DNA from 3 places in the Streptomyces sp. NPDC005496 genome. Region 2 is predicted to be linked to each of the others. Evidence: riboswitches for the same ligand, from Rfam matches in the RefSeq annotation. Region 2 holds a riboswitch; each other region holds the start of a gene.
What was found. Region 2 has a riboswitch for S-adenosylmethionine ahead of ACFYQQ_RS14035 (glutathione S-transferase family protein). Riboswitches for the same ligand answer to the same signal wherever they lie in the genome.

Region 1: another riboswitch for S-adenosylmethionine. It lies ahead of thrC (threonine synthase); the one in region 2 lies ahead of ACFYQQ_RS14035 (glutathione S-transferase family protein).
Region 3: another riboswitch for S-adenosylmethionine. It lies ahead of ACFYQQ_RS38735 (aminotransferase class V-fold PLP-dependent enzyme); the one in region 2 lies ahead of ACFYQQ_RS14035 (glutathione S-transferase family protein).

Annotation. Positions count from the first base shown of each region.
Region 1 is NZ_JBIAJQ010000007.1:355,515-362,006, forward strand. It holds gene ACFYQQ_RS23260 (NADH:flavin oxidoreductase) at 1-159, opposite strand, end outside; gene groL (chaperonin GroEL) at 387-2,012, opposite strand; gene ACFYQQ_RS23270 (cold-shock protein) at 2,415-2,618, opposite strand; gene ACFYQQ_RS23275 (MoaD/ThiS family protein) at 3,028-3,306, opposite strand; gene thrC (threonine synthase) at 3,303-4,607, opposite strand; SAM riboswitch class I at 4,625-4,782, opposite strand; gene ACFYQQ_RS23285 (glucosyl-3-phosphoglycerate synthase) at 4,951-5,922, shown strand; gene ACFYQQ_RS23290 (trehalose-6-phosphate synthase) at 6,031-6,492, shown strand, end outside.
Region 2 is NZ_JBIAJQ010000004.1:349,868-356,359, reverse strand. It holds gene dhaK (dihydroxyacetone kinase subunit DhaK) at 1-605, opposite strand, end outside; gene ACFYQQ_RS14050 (type 1 glutamine amidotransferase domain-containing protein) at 812-1,507, opposite strand; gene ACFYQQ_RS14045 (PadR family transcriptional regulator) at 1,663-2,226, opposite strand; gene ACFYQQ_RS14040 (nuclear transport factor 2 family protein) at 2,311-2,709, shown strand; gene ACFYQQ_RS14035 (glutathione S-transferase family protein) at 2,747-3,679, opposite strand; SAM riboswitch class IV at 4,051-4,191, opposite strand; gene ACFYQQ_RS14030 (putative leader peptide) at 4,371-4,496, shown strand; gene ACFYQQ_RS14025 (LLM class flavin-dependent oxidoreductase) at 4,572-5,783, shown strand; gene ACFYQQ_RS14020 (NtaA/DmoA family FMN-dependent monooxygenase) at 5,802-6,492, shown strand, end outside.
Region 3 is NZ_JBIAJQ010000020.1:5,440-11,931, reverse strand. It holds gene ACFYQQ_RS38750 (hypothetical protein) at 1-184, opposite strand, end outside; gene ACFYQQ_RS38745 (rhomboid family intramembrane serine protease) at 339-1,070, shown strand; gene ACFYQQ_RS38740 (Lrp/AsnC ligand binding domain-containing protein) at 1,067-1,348, shown strand; gene ACFYQQ_RS38735 (aminotransferase class V-fold PLP-dependent enzyme) at 1,405-2,766, opposite strand; SAM riboswitch class IV at 2,957-3,073, opposite strand; gene trpD (anthranilate phosphoribosyltransferase) at 3,159-4,223, opposite strand; gene ACFYQQ_RS38725 (cytochrome bc complex cytochrome b subunit) at 4,380-6,014, opposite strand; gene ACFYQQ_RS38720 (Rieske 2Fe-2S domain-containing protein) at 6,011-6,492, opposite strand, start outside.

The DNA of each region.
Region 1 (6,492 bases), on a different contig from region 2:
CCGCGCGTAGTAGCCGACCACGTCCTCACCGGGTACACCGCCCGGCGAGAACTGCCGGGTCATCGGTGCCATCACGATCCGGTTCGGGACGGTCAGGCCGTTCAGGGACACGGGTCGGGAAAGGATCTCGGCTGCGCGGGACGCGGCGTCGGCTGTCACGTGAGGGCTCCTCGGGGCGGGGAAGACGGACATTCCGGTGGGTATGTGCACGTGCATTGACCCACCCTCCCGACAACGGTCCCCGGCGCCGCGGCATTCCGTGTCCTCGCCGTGCCGCGGTGTGATCCCGGCCACGTGGGCGGGGGCTCCCGCCCCGGAAACGCCCGAGGGCGGCACCCCCGGGAAGGGGTGCCGCCCTCGGAAAGGACGAGCCTGATCCGGAAGGATCAGAAGTCCATGTCACCGCCCGGCATGCCGCCCGGGGCGCCGCCGGCGGCGGCCTTCTCGGGCTTGTCGGCGATGACGGCCTCGGTGGTGAGGAACAGCGCGGCGATGGACGCGGCGTTCTGCAGGGCAGAGCGCGTGACCTTCGCCGGGTCGATGATGCCCTCGGCGATCATGTCCACGTACTCACCGGTCGCGGCGTTGAGACCGTGGCCGACGGGCAGGTTGCGGACCTTCTCGACGATGACGCCACCCTCGAGACCGCCGTTGACGGCGATCTGCTTGAGCGGGGCCTCCAGGGCGAGCTTCACGGCGTTGGCGCCGGTCGCCTCGTCACCCGTCAGTTCCAGCTTCTCGAAGACCGAGGAGGCCTGGAGCAGGGCCACGCCACCACCGGCGACGATGCCCTCCTCGACGGCCGCCTTCGCGTTGCGAACGGCGTCCTCGATGCGGTGCTTGCGCTCCTTGAGCTCGACCTCCGTGGCGGCACCGGCCTTGATGACGGCCACGCCGCCGGCCAGCTTCGCCAGACGCTCCTGGAGCTTCTCGCGGTCGTAGTCCGAGTCGGAGTTCTCGATCTCGGCGCGGATCTGGTTGACCCGGCCGGCGACCTGGTCGGCGGAGCCGGCGCCGTCGACGATCGTGGTCTCGTCCTTGGTGATGACGACCTTGCGGGCGCGGCCGAGCAGGTCGATGCCCGCGTTCTCCAGCTTGAGGCCGACCTCCTCGGAGATGACCTCGCCGCCCGTGAGGATGGCGATGTCGCCGAGCATGGCCTTGCGGCGGTCACCGAAGCCCGGGGCCTTGACGGCGACGGACTTGAAGGTGCCACGGATCTTGTTGACGACCAGGGTCGACAGGGCCTCGCCCTCGACGTCCTCGGCGATGATCAGCAGCGGCTTGCCGGACTGCATGACCTTCTCGAGGAGCGGCAGCAGGTCCTTGACGTTGCTGATCTTCGAGTTGGCGATCAGGATGTACGGGTCGTCGAGGACGGCCTCCATACGCTCCATGTCGGTGGCGAAGTACGCCGAGATGTAGCCCTTGTCGAAGCGCATACCCTCGGTGAGCTCCAGCTCCAGACCGAAGGTCTGGGACTCCTCGACGGTGATGACGCCTTCCTTGCCGACCTTGTCCATCGCCTCGGCGATGAGCTCGCCGATCTGGGTGTCGGCGGCGGAGATGGAGGCCGTCGAAGCGATCTGCTCCTTGGTCTCGACATCCTTCGCCTGCTCCAGCAGGGCACCGGAGACGGCCTCGACGGCCTTCTCGATACCGCGCTTGAGAGCCATCGGGTTGGCGCCGGCGGCGACGTTGCGAAGGCCCTCGCGGACCAGCGCCTGGGCCAGGACGGTCGCGGTCGTCGTGCCGTCACCGGCTACGTCGTCCGTCTTCTTCGCGACTTCCTTGACCAGCTCGGCGCCGATCTTCTCGTACGGGTCCTCGAGCTCGATCTCCTTGGCGATGGAAACACCATCGTTGGTGATCGTGGGGGCGCCCCACTTCTTCTCGAGGACGACGTTGCGACCCTTGGGACCAAGGGTGACCTTGACGGCGTCGGCGAGCTGGTTCATCCCGCGCTCGAGACCGCGCCGTGCCTCCTCGTCGAACGCGATGATCTTGGCCATGTGAAGTGGTCCTCCCGGACTGGGGTGGATTGCTCCGGACCGCGCTGGCGCCCGCGACGGACGGCCTGCCTGCCTCGTGGTTCCTTGCCCCACATGGCCTGCGGGCCTCACCGACCCGGTCCTTCGTTGTCACTCTCACCTTCAGAGTGCTAACGCCAATGATTAGCACTCGACCCCCGAGAGTGCAAGGTGCTCCTCCCCAGCGAGCCCTATCGAGGGGGCGCGCGGAGCGCGTCGCGGCTGCCCTGCGAGCGCCTGCGCGGCCCCGAGCCACCCCCTCCGCGTCCGGAGCGGCGGGGACCCCGGCCGCTCCCGGGAACGCCCGAGGGGCCCGTACCCCTGATGGGATACGGGCCCCTCGACGTGAGTGAGTGCGTGCGTCGGTGGCCGATCGCGCCGAGATCAGACGGCGAGTTTGACCATGTCCGCCTGCGGACCCTTCTGGCCCTGCGAGATCTCGAACTCCACTCGCTGACCCTCTTCAAGGGTGCGGTAGCCGTCCATCTGAATCGCGCTGTAATGCACGAAGACGTCCGCACCACCGTCGACCGCGATGAAGCCGTACCCCTTCTCCGCGTTGAACCACTTGACGGTGCCCTGAGCCATGCCTAACTCCCCTATTACTGGCCCTTGCACAGATCCACACTTCGCGGATCCGGGTCAGACCTCACCCCCCAACGGTTGGGGGTGTGCGCCGGAACGCGTCGACCGCGGCTGAATGTATCTGTCCAACTGCCGTCTGCAACAGGTCAATCGGACGAGAATTCCGGGCATCGGCGATCGGCCGTATGTGGAGAATTCACACATATTCAGGGCAAGTCGGGCCCCGTAAATGCCGTAAAAGGCTCAAAAATGCCGGGTACATTGGCTGCTTCTTATCGGGCACCGGGTCGGTGTTCATATGCACCCGGCATGGAAAGCGAAGCGGCTTCCCCAACTGTACCGCGCTCAACCATGCAGAATTGCCCCCTCCGTTTCTCTCACGGAGAGGGCAATCCGGTTGAACGGTGCGTCGTCAGCAGCCGCCGGCCACGGCCGGGATGATCGAGACGCCGGCGCCGTCGGGCGTCGCCGTCTCCAGGCCCTGCTCGAAACGCACGTCGTCGTCGTTCACGTACACGTTCACGAAGCGGCGCAGCTTGCCCTGGTCGTCCAGGACGCGCGCGGCGATGCCCGTGTGGTTCTTCTCCAGGTCCGAGATGACCTCGGCGAGGGTCGCGCCCTCCGCCGGGACCTCGGCCTTGCCGCCCGTGTAGGTGCGCAGGATCGTGGGGATGCGAACGTTGACGCTCATGATGCGAGGCCAGCCTCTCGGAAGGAGTCCAGGTTCGGGCGGATGGTCGCGGTCAGACCGGTCCCGGCCACCGCGTCGAGGGTCTTGAGGCCGTCACCGGTGTTGAGGACGACTGTGGTCAGCGCCGGGTCCAGGGCGCCGCTCTCGATCAGCTTCTTCGTGACGCCCACGGTCACCCCGCCCGCCGTCTCGGCGAAGATGCCCTCGGTGCGCGCCAGCAGCTTGATCGCGTCGACGATCTGGCCGTCGTCGACATCCTCCACCGCGCCGCCCGTCCGGCGCGCGATGTCGAGGACGTACGGCCCGTCGGCCGGGTTGCCGATGGCGAGCGACTTGGCGATCGTGTCCGGCTTCTGCGGCCGCACGACGTCGTGCCCCGCCTTGTAGGCCACCGACACCGGCGAGCAGCCCTCGGCCTGGGCGCCGAAGATCTTGTACGGCCTGTCCTCGACCAGCCCGAGCCTGATCAGCTCCTGGAGGCCCTTGTCGATCTTCGTGAGCTGCGAGCCGGACGCGATCGGCACGACGAGCTGGTCCGGCAGCCGCCAGCCGAGCTGCTCGCAGATCTCGTACGCGAGGGTCTTCGAGCCCTCCGCGTAGTACGGCCGCAGGTTGACGTTGACGAAGCCCCAGCCCTCGCCGGCCGGGTCGCCGATGAGCTCGGAGCAGAAGCGGTTGACGTCGTCGTAGTTGCCCTCGATGCCGACGAGCTCGCCGCCGTAGACCGCGGCCATGACGATCTTGCCCTGCTCCAGGTCGTGCGGGATGAACACGCAGGAGCGGAAGCCGGCCCGGGCGGCGGCGGCACCGACGGCGCCGGCCAGGTTCCCGGTGGAGGAGCAGGAGAGCGTGGTGAAGCCGAAGGCGCGGGCGGCCTCCAGGGCCTGCGCGACGACGCGGTCCTTGAAGGAGTGCGTCGGGTTGCCGGAGTCGTCCTTGACGAACAGCTTGCCGGCCTCGACACCCAGCTCGCGGGCGAGGTTGTCGGCCTGCACGAGCTTGGTCCAGCCCGGGTTGATGTTCGGCTTGTCGGCGACGTCGGCCGGGACGGGCAGCAGGGGCGCGTAGCGCCAGATGTTCGCGGGTCCCGCCTCGATGCGCTTGCGGAGGTCCTCGGTGTCGTAGTCCGAGAAGTCGTAGGCGATCTCCAGCGGGCCGAAACACTCCTCGCAGGCGAAGACCGGGCCGAGCGGCACGCGGTGTCCGCACTCGCGGCAGGAGAGGGCGGCGGCGGGGCCGAGATCGACGGAGTCCGCGGCGGAGGGGGAGTTCGTGGTGCTTGCAACTGTCTGCGCAGCCATGGAGGCGAGGCCCTTTCTCCTCATCTTCCTCACGGCGCACTTCGCCGTGAGACGGATTTGGCACCTTCCCTAGCCGGGAGCCTCGCGACGCTGATCGGCGATGATCAGGACGAGACCGGCTGGAGGGTTGCCGGGGCTTCAACGGGCCGTATCCCTCTGCCCCTCTGGATGAGCGGTGTTCAGTTGTTGATCTGCGCGCGGTTCCCGGATCAGGACATGCGATGGTCATCCGCGTTGTTCAAGACTGTAACCGACGGCCAGGACAGTTGAGATAGTCGTCCGAACCGCGAGATGGATCACACCCCGGGTGGGCGTGTGAGCAGACAGTGAGGAGCCGCAGACCGTGCTGGAAGAAGTCGAGCGCTGGCTGAGCACCCGCTCCTGGTCCGTCACCGATCGTCCGCTGCACCGGCTGATGGCCGCGAAACGCGCCGCGGGCTCGACGGTCAGCGTCGTGCTGCCCGCGCTGAACGAGGAAGAGACCGTCGGCGAGATCGTCGCCGTCATCCGCCACGACCTCATGCGGCAGGTCCCGCTCGTCGACGAGATCGTCGTCGTCGACTCGGGCTCGACCGACCGCACCTCGGCGGTCGCCGCCGCGGCGGGCGCCCGGGTGGTGCACCGGGACGAGATACTGCCGCGCCTGCCGGCCGTCCCCGGCAAAGGCGAGGTCCTGTGGCGGTCACTGCTCGTGACGAGCGGGGACATCGTCTGCTTCGTCGACGCGGACCTGAAGGAGTTCTCGTCCGACTTCGTCACCGGGATCGTGGGCCCGCTGCTCACCGATCCGGGCGTCGATCTCGTCAAGGCCATGTACGACCGGCCGCTGACCGTGTCCGACGGGTCCGCCGCCGGCACGACCGCCGCGGGCCAGGGCGGCCGGGTCACGGAGCTGATGGCGCGCCCGCTGCTGAACATGCACTGGCCGCAGCTCGCGGGCTTCGTGCAGCCGCTGGGCGGCGAGTACGCGGCCCGCCGGTCCCTGCTGGAGCGGCTGCCGTTCCCCGTCGGGTACGGCGTCGAGCTCGGCATGCTGGTCGACGCGCTGCACCTGGTGGGCCTGGACGCGCTCGCGCAGGTCGACGTGGGGGTGCGCAGGCACCGCCACCAGGACGGGCAGGCGCTCGGCCGGATGGCGGCGGCGATCTACCGCACCGCGCAGCTCCGGCTGGCCCGCGGCCATCTGATCCGCCCGGCGCTCACCCAGTTCGAGCGGGGCGACGACGGCTTCGAGCCGCGCACCTACTCGGTGGACACCGAGGAGCGGCCCCCGATGACGGAGATCTCCGAGTACCGCTCACGCAGAGTGGCGTGAGACCGCTCCCGGAGTGACGGGCCGTGACGGGTTCCGGCGGTCGTATACGGCCGGTACCCGTCAGGTCCGTACGTTTGAGCGGTTCCGACCCGGGCTAAGTTGAGGCTTATGGCTTCCACGCACGGTGACCACCAGATCCTTGTCGCGTCCAACCGCGGACCGGTCTCCTACGAGGTACGCGAGGACGGCTCGCTCCACGCCCGGCGCGGCGGGGGCGGACTGGTCTCGGGGCTCTCGGCGATCGGACCGGACGCGGGCGCTCTGTGGGTGTGCGCGGCCCTCGGCGACGGGGACCGCGAGGCGGTGCGGCGCGGGGTCGGCGAGGACGGCGTGCGGATGCTCGACATCGACGCCGAGGTGCACGCGGACGCGTACAACGGCATCGCGAACTCGGTGCTCTGGTTCGTTCACCACATGCTGTACCAGACGCCCCTGGAGCCGGTCTTCGACGCGGAGTTCCGGCGCCAGTGGGCGTCGTACGAGGCGTACAACCGGGCCTTCGCGAAGGCGCTGGCGGAGTCCGCGGCCACCGGCGCCTCGGTCCTGGTGCAGGACTACCACCTGACGCTG
Region 2 (6,492 bases):
GGGCTGCCCTTGGCGGGCGTGGTGCACGCGGCCAGCGCCACCCCGAAGCTGCGGGAGCTCTCGTTCACCTGCCGGGCGATGGCCTCGACCCGCTCCAGCGGCGCGCCCTCCTCCGCGGCCGCTCCGGCGATCTTCTCGACGAAGAGGGTCGCGCCGGTGCCGCGCCGGCCGGCCGTGTACAGACTGTCGGTGACGGCGACGTCGTCGTTGACGAGGACCTTGGCGACCTGGATGCCCTCGTCCTCGGCCAGTTCGGCGGCCATGTCGAAGTTGAGCACGTCGCCCGTGTAGTTCTTCACGATGAACAGCACGCCCGCGCCGCTGTTCACGGCGGCCGCCGCCCGCAGCATCTGGTCCGGCACCGGCGAGGTGAAGACCTCGCCCGGACAGGCCGCCGACAGCATCCCCGGACCCACGAATCCGCCGTGCAGCGGTTCGTGCCCGGATCCGCCGCCCGAGATGAGCCCGACCTTTCCGGCCACCGGCGCGTCGCGCCGGACGATCACCCGGTTCTCCACGTCGACCGTCAGCTCCGGATGAGCCGCCGCCATGCCCCGCAGGGCGTCCGCGACCACTGTCTCCGCCACGTTGATGAGCATCTTCATGGGTACCTCCTGATGAGATCAGCCTCTTGCAGTATCGGCGCTCAGGAGGCGGTGGTCACGTGCGGCGCCGATCCGGACGGATCAGGCGGCGGGGCGGCGGGCCGGCGCGGGCACCGGAGAGGTGTCCGGAAAGCGCGGCGGGCCGGGATCCGGCCGCCCGTGGGGGCGGCCGGATCCCGGCCCGGTTCAGGGGGCGGAGAGGTGTCTCAGCCGAGCTTCTTCAGCAGTTCCGCGGCGAGCGGGGCGGAGGAGGACGGGTTCTGTCCGGTGACCAAATTGCGGTCGACCACCACGTGCGGTGCCCACGGCTCGCTCTCCTGGAAGTCCGCGCCCGCCTCGACCAGGCGGTCCTGGAGCAGCCACTTCGCCTTGCCGGCGAGTCCGGCCTGCGTCTCCTCCGCGTTGGTGAAGCCGGTCAGGCGGTATCCGGCGAAGGCGTTGCGGCCGTCCTCGCCCTGCGCGGCGAGCAGCGCGGCGGGGGCGTGGCAGACCACGCCGAGCGGCTTGCCCGACGTCAGCGCGAGGGTGAGGAGGCGTCCGGAGACCGCGTCGACCGCGAGGTCCTCCATCGGGCCGTGCCCGCCGGGGTAGAACACGGCCGCGTAGTCGTCGAGCCGCACGTCCTCCAGCCGGATCGGCTCGCGGAGCGCGTCCATCGAGTCCAGGGCCCCGGCGATCCTGTCGGCGTTGTCCTGTCCGCCGTTGGCCTCGGGCGCCAGGCTCGCCCGGTCCACGGTGGGGACGACCCCGCCGGGTGTGGCGACCACGATCTCGTGGCCCGCCGCCGTGAACGCCTCGTACGGGGCGACCGCTTCCTCGGCCCAGAAGCCGGTCGGGTGCTTGCTGCCGTCCGCCAGCGTCCAGTGGTCGGCGCCGGTCATCACAAAAAGAATCTTCGACATACCGCGACGGTAGGCCGTACGGCCCATAGGTGACCAATAGACATGCCATTCGCTGCCATAGGACTTCCAATGGGCCGGAGGGAATACGTGCGGGCCGCACCGACCGGCAAGGCGGGCCGCCTCCCGTCGGGGAAGGCCGTGCACTGCTCCCGGAACTACCCGCGTACGGCGGTGCGTTGCTCCAGGACGCGCAGCGCCCGTTCCGCCCAGGCGATGTTCTCCCGCTCGAACGAACGGCCCCGCATCAGCGTCAGATACGGCCCGACCCGTTCCGCCTCGGCGAGGTACGCGTCCTCGGTCCGCCCGTCGAGGAGGCGGGCGCGCAGCCGGTCGTAGCGGGCCAGCTTCGCGCGGGCCCCCTCCAGCCGCTCGGTGATCGACGCGCGTACGGCGTCGGGATCGCCCTCGTCCACCGCGTGCACCTTGACCAGGAGCTCGTCCCGGATGGCCGTGGGCCGGGGCGGGGCGCCGGTGAAATCGCGCAGGGCACGGCGCCCGGCGTCCGTCAGCGAGAACATCCGCTTGTCCGGCCGGCGCTCCTGGCGCACGAGCCGCGCCTCGATGAGCCCCTCGGCGGCCATGCGGTCGAGTTCCCGGTACAGCTGCTGGGGCGTCGCCATCCAGAAGTTGGCGATCGCCGCGTCGAACCCCTTGGCCAGGTCGTAGCCCGATGCCTCGCCGTCCAGAAGCGCGGCCAGGACCGCGTTGCGCAATGCCATGCCCGCAAGGCTAGATGTCCGGCCGCCGACGCGAGTAATCTCTTCCACACCTATTCAATTAGTTGACTATGAGAGGTGGGCGCGATGCATCCCTTCCGCAAGGCGGTGGAGGCCGGCGACCACGCCGCGATCGAGGCGCTGCTGGCCGAGAACGTGGTGTTCACCAGCCCGGTGGTGTTCAAGCCGTACACCGGCAGGGCGATCACCGCGGCCATCGTCCGCGGCGTCTCGCGCGTCTTCACCGACTTCCACTACGTCCGTGAGATCGGTGACGCCGACGGCGTCGACCACGCCCTGATCTTCCGGGCGAAGGTGGGCGACAAGGAGATCGAGGGCTGCGATTTCCTGCACCTCGACGAGGACGGAAGGATCGACGACTTCACGGTGATGGTCCGCCCGCTGTCGGCCGCCCAGGCCCTCCAGGAGGCGATGGCCGCGCAGTTCGAGCAGATCTCCCGGGAGGCGATGGGCGCCGCGGAGTGACGACGGCCGGCGGAGGCGGTGCCTCCGCCGGTCCGGACTACCGTCGCCGAAGCGGTGCGACGCCCGCCCCCTCGCTCCGGCTCGTCTTCCCCCGGAACGCCGGGTGGGCACCGAGCCGCCGCACATAACCCCGGAGGTGCTCGTACGGGGCGAGGGCGCCGGGAGCGTCGAGATGGACGAGGGCGGCCCAGAGGTCCACGTCCGCGGCACTCATCTCGTGGCCCAACACGTAGGGAGACGAGGCGAGTTGCCCGTTCAGTCGGTCCAGCGCGGCCGACCGGCGCCCTGGCCGGGCGTCCGGGGTGACCTCCGTGTCGAGGAGCTCGCGCAGGGCGTCGATGTCCGCCGCGTGGGCCGGCGGACGGAGGGCGGGGACCTGTGCCCCGGTGCGGTCCGCCAGGCCGGCCAGGTCGCGCAGGATGTCCGGCGTGTGGTTGCTGACCACACGTCCGGTCCACCGGTCGCACAGCGCGGGCACGGCGAGCGGGCCGTCGTAGTGGTGCCAGGTGGCCTCGTAGGCTCGGCGCAGGGAGGCGGAGCAGTCCGGGCCGCCAGGGGCAGCGGGGCCCGCGGGAAGGGTGGCGACGAAGTCCCCGAGGCCCAGCAGGTCGACGGTGACCGCGACGCGCAGCGAGCGCGGACAGTCCGGGGACAGGTACAGCTGATAGCGGTGCGGGGCCGGGTAGAAACCGCCGGCGAGACCGACGCCGATCCGGTTGTGGACGTGCTGCTGAGCGCCGGCCGAACCCGCGCCGCGGGGCCGGGGGAGCGCGTCGAGCGGCGCGGCCGCGCGGAAGGACGACGCACACCGGGCCGGGGCACCGGCGTCGGCGGACTCCGCGGGGGAGGACTGAGTGCCGGGTGTGTCCCCGACGCCGGAACAGGCGCCGGTGGGGTCGGTGGTTCCGGGCTCGGGCGTGCCGGTGCGGGGAGTGCTCGTGCTGGAGGCGTGCGACAGGGTCTCGGGCATGACTCTCCATGGGTGAGGAAGTCCCGGCCGCCTCGTGGGCGCCGTGACGAAACGGAGTGACCGCGCTTCTCTCGTACCGGTCCGGGATCGCCGGAACCGGGACCTGTCCGGCCTCTCCCGTCCGCCTCGCGACGTCAGGCACGCTCGCTCGCGCGCCGGGCGCGGGCCCGCGTACGTGCGGTGCCGGGCTCGTCGCCGGGCACGCCGGGAGCGCGGACCCGAGTATGCGAAGGTGCCTCGCGGGCAGCGACGCGGAGGGCCGGACGGTCCTTAGTACGCGCTGGAGACACGCAGCAGATCGATGTGCAGGCGCCTCGTCAAGTCGTTCCTGGGCATTCCCACCGGTCCACGCTCGGGGCTCGCGAGACGCGAGACCACGCTTGTCCCGCCGCACCGGCGGAACCCGGTCGTCACCCGGGGCACCCCGTCGCGGTGGAAGGGTTGCCTGCCAGCGGGCCGGGGCCGATGACCGTACGAGCACGAACACTCGCGGGGCGCTGACAATCGTGACCGTCCTCAGCAGTGTCGCCGCGCCCCGGGGGAGCGTCAAGAAGGCGTCCGCGCCGTCTCACGACGTGGTCGGCGGCATGCCCGACTCCCGCGGCGCGGCGTACAGTTCGGCGGAACAAAGGGCGCGGCCGCTTGGTTGCCGCTCTGGAGGGCACCGAGTGCGGAGGCGGAGGTGGGAGCGATGGGAGTCGCGTCGCCCGCGTTCCGCCGTCCCGTGGTGACGTTCACCCCACGCGGCTGTGTCCGCCTGTACTCCCGGCCGCACATCGACCTGCTGCGCGTGGCCGGCGCGCTCTGTCGTCCCTGACCGTGCACCCGCGCCGCCGCCCCCACCGGACGAGGGCCGGCGATCTCCCATGGTCGACCAGGAAGGCACCCCTCCGTGTCCCCGAACTCCCCGCTGCACCTCGCCGTCGCGCTCGACGGCGCGGGCTGGCACCCGGCCGCCTGGCGCGAGCCCGAGGCCCGCCCCCAGGAGCTGTTCACCGCCCGCTACTGGGCCGATCTCGTCACCGAGGCCGAACACGGCCTGCTCGACTTCGTCACCATCGAGGACTCCCTCGGACTCCAGTCCTCCCTCCCCGCCGGCCCCGACGCACGTACCGACCAGGTGCGCGGCCGGCTCGACGCGGTGCTCGTCGCAGCCCGCGTCGCCCCGCTGACCCGGCACATCGGACTGGTCCCCACCGTCGTCGCCACACACACCGAGCCGTTCCACATCTCGAAGGCCGTCGCCACCCTGGACTACGTCAGCAACGGCCGCGCGGGCCTGCGCGTCCAGGTGTCGGCCCGGCCGGACGAGGCCGCCCACTTCGGCCGCCGTACGGTCCCCGGCCTCCCCGCCGAGGTACCCGGCACGGCCGCCGCCCCGGATCAGGCCGCCGAGCTCTTCGAGGAGGCCGCCGACTACGTCGAGGCCGTGCGCCGCCTCTGGGACAGCTGGGAGGACGACGCGGAGATCCGCGACACCGCCACCGGCCGCTTCATCGACCGCGACAAGCTGCACTACATCGACTTCGAGAGCAGGCACTTCAGCGTCAAGGGGCCCTCGATCACCCCCCGGCCCCCGCAGGGCCAGCCCCTCGTCGGCGCACTCGCCCACCAGACCCCCTCGGGCGCCCCGTTCCGTCTGCTCGCCGGCTCCGCCGACCTCGGATTTCTCACCCCGCACGACAGCGGCCAGGCCCGCGACCTCGTCGCCGCCGTCCGCACCGCCCGGGCCGCCGGCGGACGCGCCGAGGAGCCGCTCCACCTCTTCGGCGACCTCCTGGTCTTCCTCGACGAGGACCCGGCCGCGGCGGCCGCCCGCCGCGACCGCCTGGACGACCTGGCGGGACACCCGTACACCGGTGACGCACCCGTCTTCACCGGGACGCCCGCACAACTGGCCGACCTGCTGACGGAGTTGAGCGAGGCCGGACTGTCCGGCTTCCGGCTGCGGCCCGCCGTCGCCGGTCACGACCTCCCGGCGATCACCCGGGGCCTGGTGCCCGAACTCCAGCGCCGCGAGGTGTTCCGGCACGCGTACGAGAGCGACACCCTGCGCGGCCTGCTCGGCCTCGCCCGCCCCGCGAACCGCTACGCCACCGCCTGAGCCCGAGGACTTCCAGCCATGAGCAAGCCGTTGACCACGTCGTCCGACAAGCCGCTGAAGCAGATCCACCTCGCGGCCCACTTCCCCGGAGTCAACAACACCACCGTGTGGAGCGACCCCGCGGCGGGGAGCCACATCGAGTTCGATTCGTTCGCGCACTTCGCGCGGACCGCCGAACGCGCCAAGTTCGACTTCCTGTTCCTCGCCGAGGGGCTCAGGCTGCGCGAACAGGGCGGACGCATCTACGACCTGGACGTCGTGGGCCGCCCCGACACCTTCACCGTCCTGTCGGCCCTCGCCGCCGTCACCGACCGCCTCGGCCTGACCGGCACCATCAACTCCACCTTCAACGAACCCTACGAAGTGGCCCGGCAGTTCGCGAGCCTCGACCACCTCTCCGACGGGCGGGCCGCCTGGAACGTCGTCACCTCCTGGGACGCCTTCACCGGGGAGAACTTCCGCCGCGGCGGCTTCCTCCCGCAGGAGGAGCGGTACTCCAGGGCCAGGGAGTTCCTTGCGACCGCCCACGAACTCTTCGACTCCTGGCACGGGGATGAGATCGCCGCCGACCAGCAGAGCGGCACCTTCCTGCGGGACGCGCGCGCCGGCGCCTTCGCGCACCGGGGGCAGCACTTCGACATCCAGGGCCGGTTCAACGTCCCGCGCAGTCCGCAGGGGCGCCCCGTGATCTTCCAGGCCGGCGACTCCG
Region 3 (6,492 bases), on a different contig from region 2:
AGCGGCAGCGCACCGAGTCGATGGTCTCACTGACCACCTCGCGCTCCTCGACCTTCGGCTCGCCGGCGAGGTCGAGGTGCACGTACTCGACGACCTTCGAGGAGCGGGTCACGTCGAAACGCGTGAGGTTGCCGCAGAGCATGCAGCGCCACCGCGTCTCGGCGGTCGGCAGGGGAACCGTCATCGTGGCTGTTCGCTTTCCCTCTAGTGTCCGTGATGCGCCAGCTTCCCTGGTGCGTGTGGCTCGTACCCTACGGCCTGGCGGGTCCTCGACGCTCGGCCGTCCACGCGGCGAGGCGGTCTGTGCGCTTCCGCCCGATTACGCCATGCTCTGTCGCATGACCGGTAAGTGGAGCGCGGTGATCGGCCGGAGCGTCCGGGGACAGTCCGCGCCGGTGACGTACGGACTGATCGGTGTGTGCTGCCTGATCTTCGTGATCGGCCCGGCGGCGGGACTGAACCCGGCGTACGGCACCGGGGACGACCTTTTCGCCGCCCAGCAGGCGTACTTCCGCCGCTGGGGCGTGATCCCCGCCGAGCTCCTCGACGGGCGGCCGCGCGCCCTGCTCACTCCCGCGACGGCGCTGTTCATCCACGGCAGCTGGCTCCACCTCCTCGGCAACATGCTCTTCCTCTACGTCTTCGGGGCGATGGCGGAGGAGCGCATGGGCCGCGCCGGGTTCGCCCTCTTCTATCTGGGCTGCGGGTACCTGGCCCTGCTCGGCTACGCGATCGCCAACGCCGAGTCCACACAGACCCTGGTCGGCGCGTCGGGGGCGATCTCCGCGGTCCTCGGAGCGTTCCTGTACCTGTTCCCCGGGGCCCGGGTGACCAGTCTCTTCCCGTTCCTCTTCTTCCTGCCGCTGCGCTTCCCGGCCTGGGTGGTCCTGCCCTTCTGGGCGGTCCTCCAGTGGCTCGCGGCGGGCCGCGACGACCAGGGGCCCGGGGTCGCCTACCTGGCCCACCTGCTGGGCTTCACCGCCGGGTTCCTCTGCGCCTGGGTGCGCTTCGGCCGTGCGACTAGAGTGAAAACCCCAGTGACGGCCCCCGAGGGAGAGAACCAGCCGTGATCACCGCGATCGTGCTCATCAAGACCAGCGTGGACCGGATCCCCGAGATCGCGGAGTCGATCGCGGCCCTCGACAGCGTCAGCGAGGTCTTCTCCGTCACCGGCACCTACGACCTCATCGCCATGGTCCGCGTGCAGGCGCACGACGACCTGGCCGACGTCATCCCGGGCCGCATCAGCAAGATCCCGGGCGTCGAGGGCACCGACACCCACGTCGCGTTCCGCACGTACTCCCAGCACGACCTGGAGGCGGCGTTCGCGATCGGCCTCGACTCCTGACCTGCCGGGACCGTACCGCGCCCGCCGCCTCCGGCCGCTGAGCCGTTTCTACGGCCTCAGACCGCCGGCACGCAACGCCCGTCCTGGGTCCGGTACCGCCACCGGGCGCCGTCCCGCACCAGTTCCCTCACGGCGCGGACGAAGCGCTCCACGTGCTCGTCCGGGGTGCCCGCGCCGAAGCTGACGCGGATCGCGTTCAGGGACTTCTCGCCGGGCGCGGCCTCCGGGGCCCCGCACTCCCCCTGGCTCTGCGGGTCGCTGCCGAGCAGGGTGCGCACCAGCGGGTGGGCGCAGAAGAGGCCGTCGCGCACGCCGATGCCGTACTCCGCGGACAGGGCCGCCGCGAAGTGCGAGCTGTTCCAGCCGTCGACGACGAACGAGATGACGCCCACCCGCGGGGCGTCGTCCCCGAACAGCGACAGGACCCGCACCTCGGGCACCTCGGCGAGGCCCGCGCGGACGGTGTCGATCAGGTGCTGCTCGCGGGCGACCAGGGAGTCGAAGCCGGCCTCGGTGAGCGCCTTGCAGGCCGACGCGATGGAGTAGACGCCGATCACGTTCGGGGAGCCGGCCTCGTGGCGGGCGGCGCTGTCGTGCCACTCGACGTCGACCCCGCCGTCCGCGCGCCGCGAGACCTTGCGGCTGGCGCCGCCCCCCGCGAGGTAGGGCTCGGCCTCGGTCAGCCAGTCGGCGCGGCCCGCGAGGACACCGGAGCCGAAGGGCGCGTACAGCTTGTGCCCGGAGAAGGCGACCCAGTCGACGTCCAGGTCCTTGACCGACACCGGGTGGTGCGGGGCGAGCTGGGCGGCGTCCAGGACGATGCGGGCGCCGTGCGCGTGGGCGGCGGCGGCCAGCTCGCGCACCGGCCACAGCTCGCCGGTGACGTTCGAGGCGCCGGTGACGCACACCAGGGCCGGGCCGTACGGGTCGCGGGCGGCCAGCGCGCGCTCCAGGGTGGCGACGGCCTCGTCCGGGGTGCGCGGGGCGTTCAGGTACGTCACGCGGGCGTCGCGCCAGGGCAGCAGCGAGGCGTGGTGCTCGGTCTCGAAGACGAAGACCTGGCAGTCCGCCGACAGGGCGGCGGCGAGCAGGTTGAGGGAGTCGGTGGTGGAGCGGGTGAAGACGACCTGGTCGCCGTCCCGGCAGTCGAGGAACTCGGCGACGGTCACGCGGGCGCTCTCGAAGAGGTCGGTGGAGAGCTGGGAGAGGTAGCCGGCGCCCCGGTGCACGCTGCCGTAGTACGGGGCGTACGCGGCGACGTCGTCCCAGACGCGCTGGAGGGCCGGGGCGCTGGCGGCGTAGTCCAGCGCGGCGTAGGTGACCTCGCCGCCGGTGACCAGGGGGACGGTGACATCCCGGCCGAGAACGGGCAGCGGGGCACAAACGGAACGGTCGGCGGCAGCGGTGGGGACAGACATGGCGAACTCCTGTGAGTGGCAGGCGAGATCGCTGTGCGGACAGCCCGCTCGGGGGGCGTCGACGGCACAGGAAGGAGGAGAAAAGGGTGTGCGGAGGCGGGGCTCTACGCCCTACCGCATTCGCTTGCTCACAGAAGGCTCCCTCGAACGACCAGGACCCCTGGCGGTGCTCACTCGGAAGAGTGCGAGGGGTCCGCGCTTGCCGTAGACCTCGCTGCCTACGGCCTGGTCTTCACCCGGGGCACCCCGCCACGGACGGAGGGTTGCCGGACAGCCGGCCGGGGCCTGATGGCTGTCGCTCATGACCTGGTACAGCATCTTGCCAGAAGATCTTCCACGCGCAAGGCGCGGTCCAGAATCCGGACCGCGCCCCGCCTCACCGTGTGTGCGGCTCAGGCGTTGCTGGCCGCGACCCACCGGTCCAGGGTGCGCTTCGCGGCCCCGGAGTCGACGGCCTCCGCGGCCCGTGCCATCCCGGCGCGGATCTGCTCCGCGAGCGGCCCGCTCCCCGGCTCCAGGGCGACCAGGGCCGCCGCCGCGTTCAGCAGCACCGCGTCCCGTACGGGCCCGCTCTCGCCGTTCAGCAGCCGCCGGGCCACGTCCGCGTTGTACGACGCGTCGGCGCCCCGCAGGGCCTCGACCGGGACCAGGTCGATGCCCACGTCACGCGGGTCGAAGGCGTCCTCGTGGACCTTCCCGTCGCGCACGACCCACACCCTGGACGTGGCGGTGGTGGTCAGCTCGTCGAGGCCGTCGTCGCCGCGGAACACCAGCGAGGAGTTGCCGCGTTCGGCGAAGACACCGGCGACGATGGGCGCCATCCGCAGATCGGCCACCCCGACGGCCTGGGCCTTGACCCGGGCCGGGTTGGTCAGCGGCCCCAGGAAGTTGAAGGTCGTGCGGATGCCCAACTGCCCGCGCGCGGCGGCCACATGACGCAGGGCGGGATGGAACTTCACCGCGAAGCAGAAGGTGATCCCGGCCTCCTCGGCCACCTCGGCGACCCGCTTCGGTGTCAGCTGGAGATTGACGCCCAGCTTCTCCAGGACGTCGGAGGCGCCGGACGCGCTCGACGCGGCCCGGTTGCCGTGCTTGACCACCTTGGCGCCCGTGCCGGCCACGACGATCGCCGACATGGTGGAGATGTTGACGGTCTTGGCGCCGTCGCCGCCCGTGCCGACGATGTCGACGGTCTCCCCGGGCACCTCGATCACGTTGGCGTGCTCGTACATCGCGCGGACCAGGCCGGAGATCTCCTCGACCGTCTCTCCCTTGGCCCGCAGCGCCACCGCGAACCCGGCGATCTGCGCGTCCGTGGCCTCACCGCGCATGATGCGGTCCATCGCCCAGGCCGTCTCGTCCGCGCTCTGGTCACGCCCGTCCAGGAGGCCGTTCAGCACCTGGGGCCAGGAACGGCCCGCCGCGATGTCGCCTCCAGCGGGGGTCACAGCACTCATATGCCGCTCCTGGGTCCGTAGACAGATACGAGAAGACCGTGCACGAGGTGTCACGGGCAGGGTCCACCCTATCCACGCCCGGGGACGGCAAAGAGCCCCGTCCATGCAATGGACGGGGCTCCAGCCGTGGCGACCGGTCGGGACCGGGGCGGAGGATCAGTGGTGGCCGTGGCCGCTCGTGATCTCCTTGTACTCGTCGACCGTGGGCTTGGGGATCTGGTTCTCTCCCCCGTAGTACGCGTTGCTGAGCTTCGCGCGCAGCTTCTGCGTGCCCTTGACCTTGCGCTCGACGCCGTTCTCGTCGACCGCGGGGCCGATCTCGGCCGGCTGGTACTGCTCGTGCGCGGTGAGCGTGTGCAGCGCCTCCTGGCTGAGCGGCTCGTGCACCTCGACGAACTCACCGTGCGGCAGGCGCTTGATGATGCCCGACTCGCGGCCGTGCAGCACCTTGTCGCGGTCCCGGCGCTGGAGGCCGAGGCAGATCCGCTTGGTCACGATGAACGCGATCACCGGCGCCACGAAGAACGCGATGCGGACGAACCAGGTGATCGAGTTGATCGACATGTGGAAGTGGGTGGCGAAGAGGTCGTTGCCACCACCGATCAGCATGACGACGTACCAGGTGATCCACGCGACGCCCACGGCCGTACGGGTCGGGACGTTGCGCGGGCGGTCCAGGATGTGGTGCTCGCGCTTGTCGCCGGTGACCCAGGACTCGATGAACGGGTAGACCGCGATCACGACCAGCACGAGCGGGAAGATGACCAGCGGGACGAACACACCCAGGACGAGGGTGTGGCCCCACAGGTTGATCTCCCAGCCCGGCATGGTGCGGATCAGGCCCTCGGAGAAGCCCATGTACCAGTCGGGCTGGGCGCCGGTCGACACCTGGTCCGGCCGGTAGGGGCCGAGCGTCCAGATCGGGTTGATCGAGGCGATCGCCGCGATGATCGCGATGACACCGAAGACCAGGAAGAAGAAGCCGCCCGCCTTGGCCATGTAGACCGGCAGCAGGGGCATGCCGACGACGTTCTTCTCCGTCTTGCCCGGGCCCGCCCACTGGGTGTGCTTGTGGTAGAAGACCAGGATCAGGTGCGCCACGACCAGGCCGAGCATGATGCCCGGCAACAGCAGGACGTGGATCGAGTAGAACCGCGCGACGAAGTCGCCGCCCGGGAACTCGCCGCCGAAGAGGAAGAACGACAGGTACGTGCCGACGATCGGCACGGACAGGATCGCGCCCTCCATGAAGCGGACACCGGTGCCGGAGAGCAGGTCGTCCGGGAGCGAGTAGCCGGTGAATCCGGTGAACATGCCCAGGACGAACAGCAGGAAGCCGAACAGCCAGTTGACCTCACGCGGCTTGCGGAACGCGCCCGTGAAGAACACACGCATCATGTGGACGAACATGCCGGCCAGGAAGACCAGCGCCGACCAGTGGTGGATCTGCCGGATGAGCAGACCGCCGCGCACCTCGAACGAGATGTGCATGGTCGAGTTGAACGCCTCGGACATCAGCTGTCCCTGCAGCGGGACGTAGCTGCCGTGGTACTCCACCTCGTTCATCGACGGGTGGAAGAACAGCGTCAGGTACACACCCGTGAGGATGATGATGATGAAGCTGTAGAGGCAGATCTCGCCCAGCATGAAGGACCAGTGGTCCGGGAAGATCTTGCGCATGTTGGACTTGGCGAGGGAGTAGATCCCCAGCCTGCCGTCCGCCCAGTCCGCCACCCGCTCACCGGCGGGCGCCTTCTCGCGCGAACGCGTCTCGTTGTGTGCAGTGCTCATCCGCGCTCCCAGAAAGCAGGACCGACGGGCTCTTCGAAGTCGCCGAGCGCCTGAAGGTAGCCCTCATCGTTCACACCGATGCGCAGCTGCGGCAGCGGGTGACCGGCCGGGCCGAAGATCACTCGGGCACCGTCGGAGAGGTCGAAGGTGGACTGGTGGCACGGGCACAGGACATGGTGGGTCTGCTGCTCGTACAGGGAGATCGGGCAGCCCACGTGGGTGCAGATCTTCGAGTACGCCACGATGCCCTCGTGCGACCACTCGAGCTCGCGCTTGTCCTTGATGTTGTCCGGCTGGAGCCGGACGATCATCAGGGCCGCCTTGGCGATCTCGGTCTGGAACTCCTCGTCGTGCTCCTCCAGCCCCTCGGGCTTGACGAAGGTGAGCGAACCGACGGCGACGTCAGAGGGACGCAGCGGCTCGTTCGTGTTCATGTTGACGAGCAGCTTGCCCTTGGACCACAGCGTGTGGCGCAGCT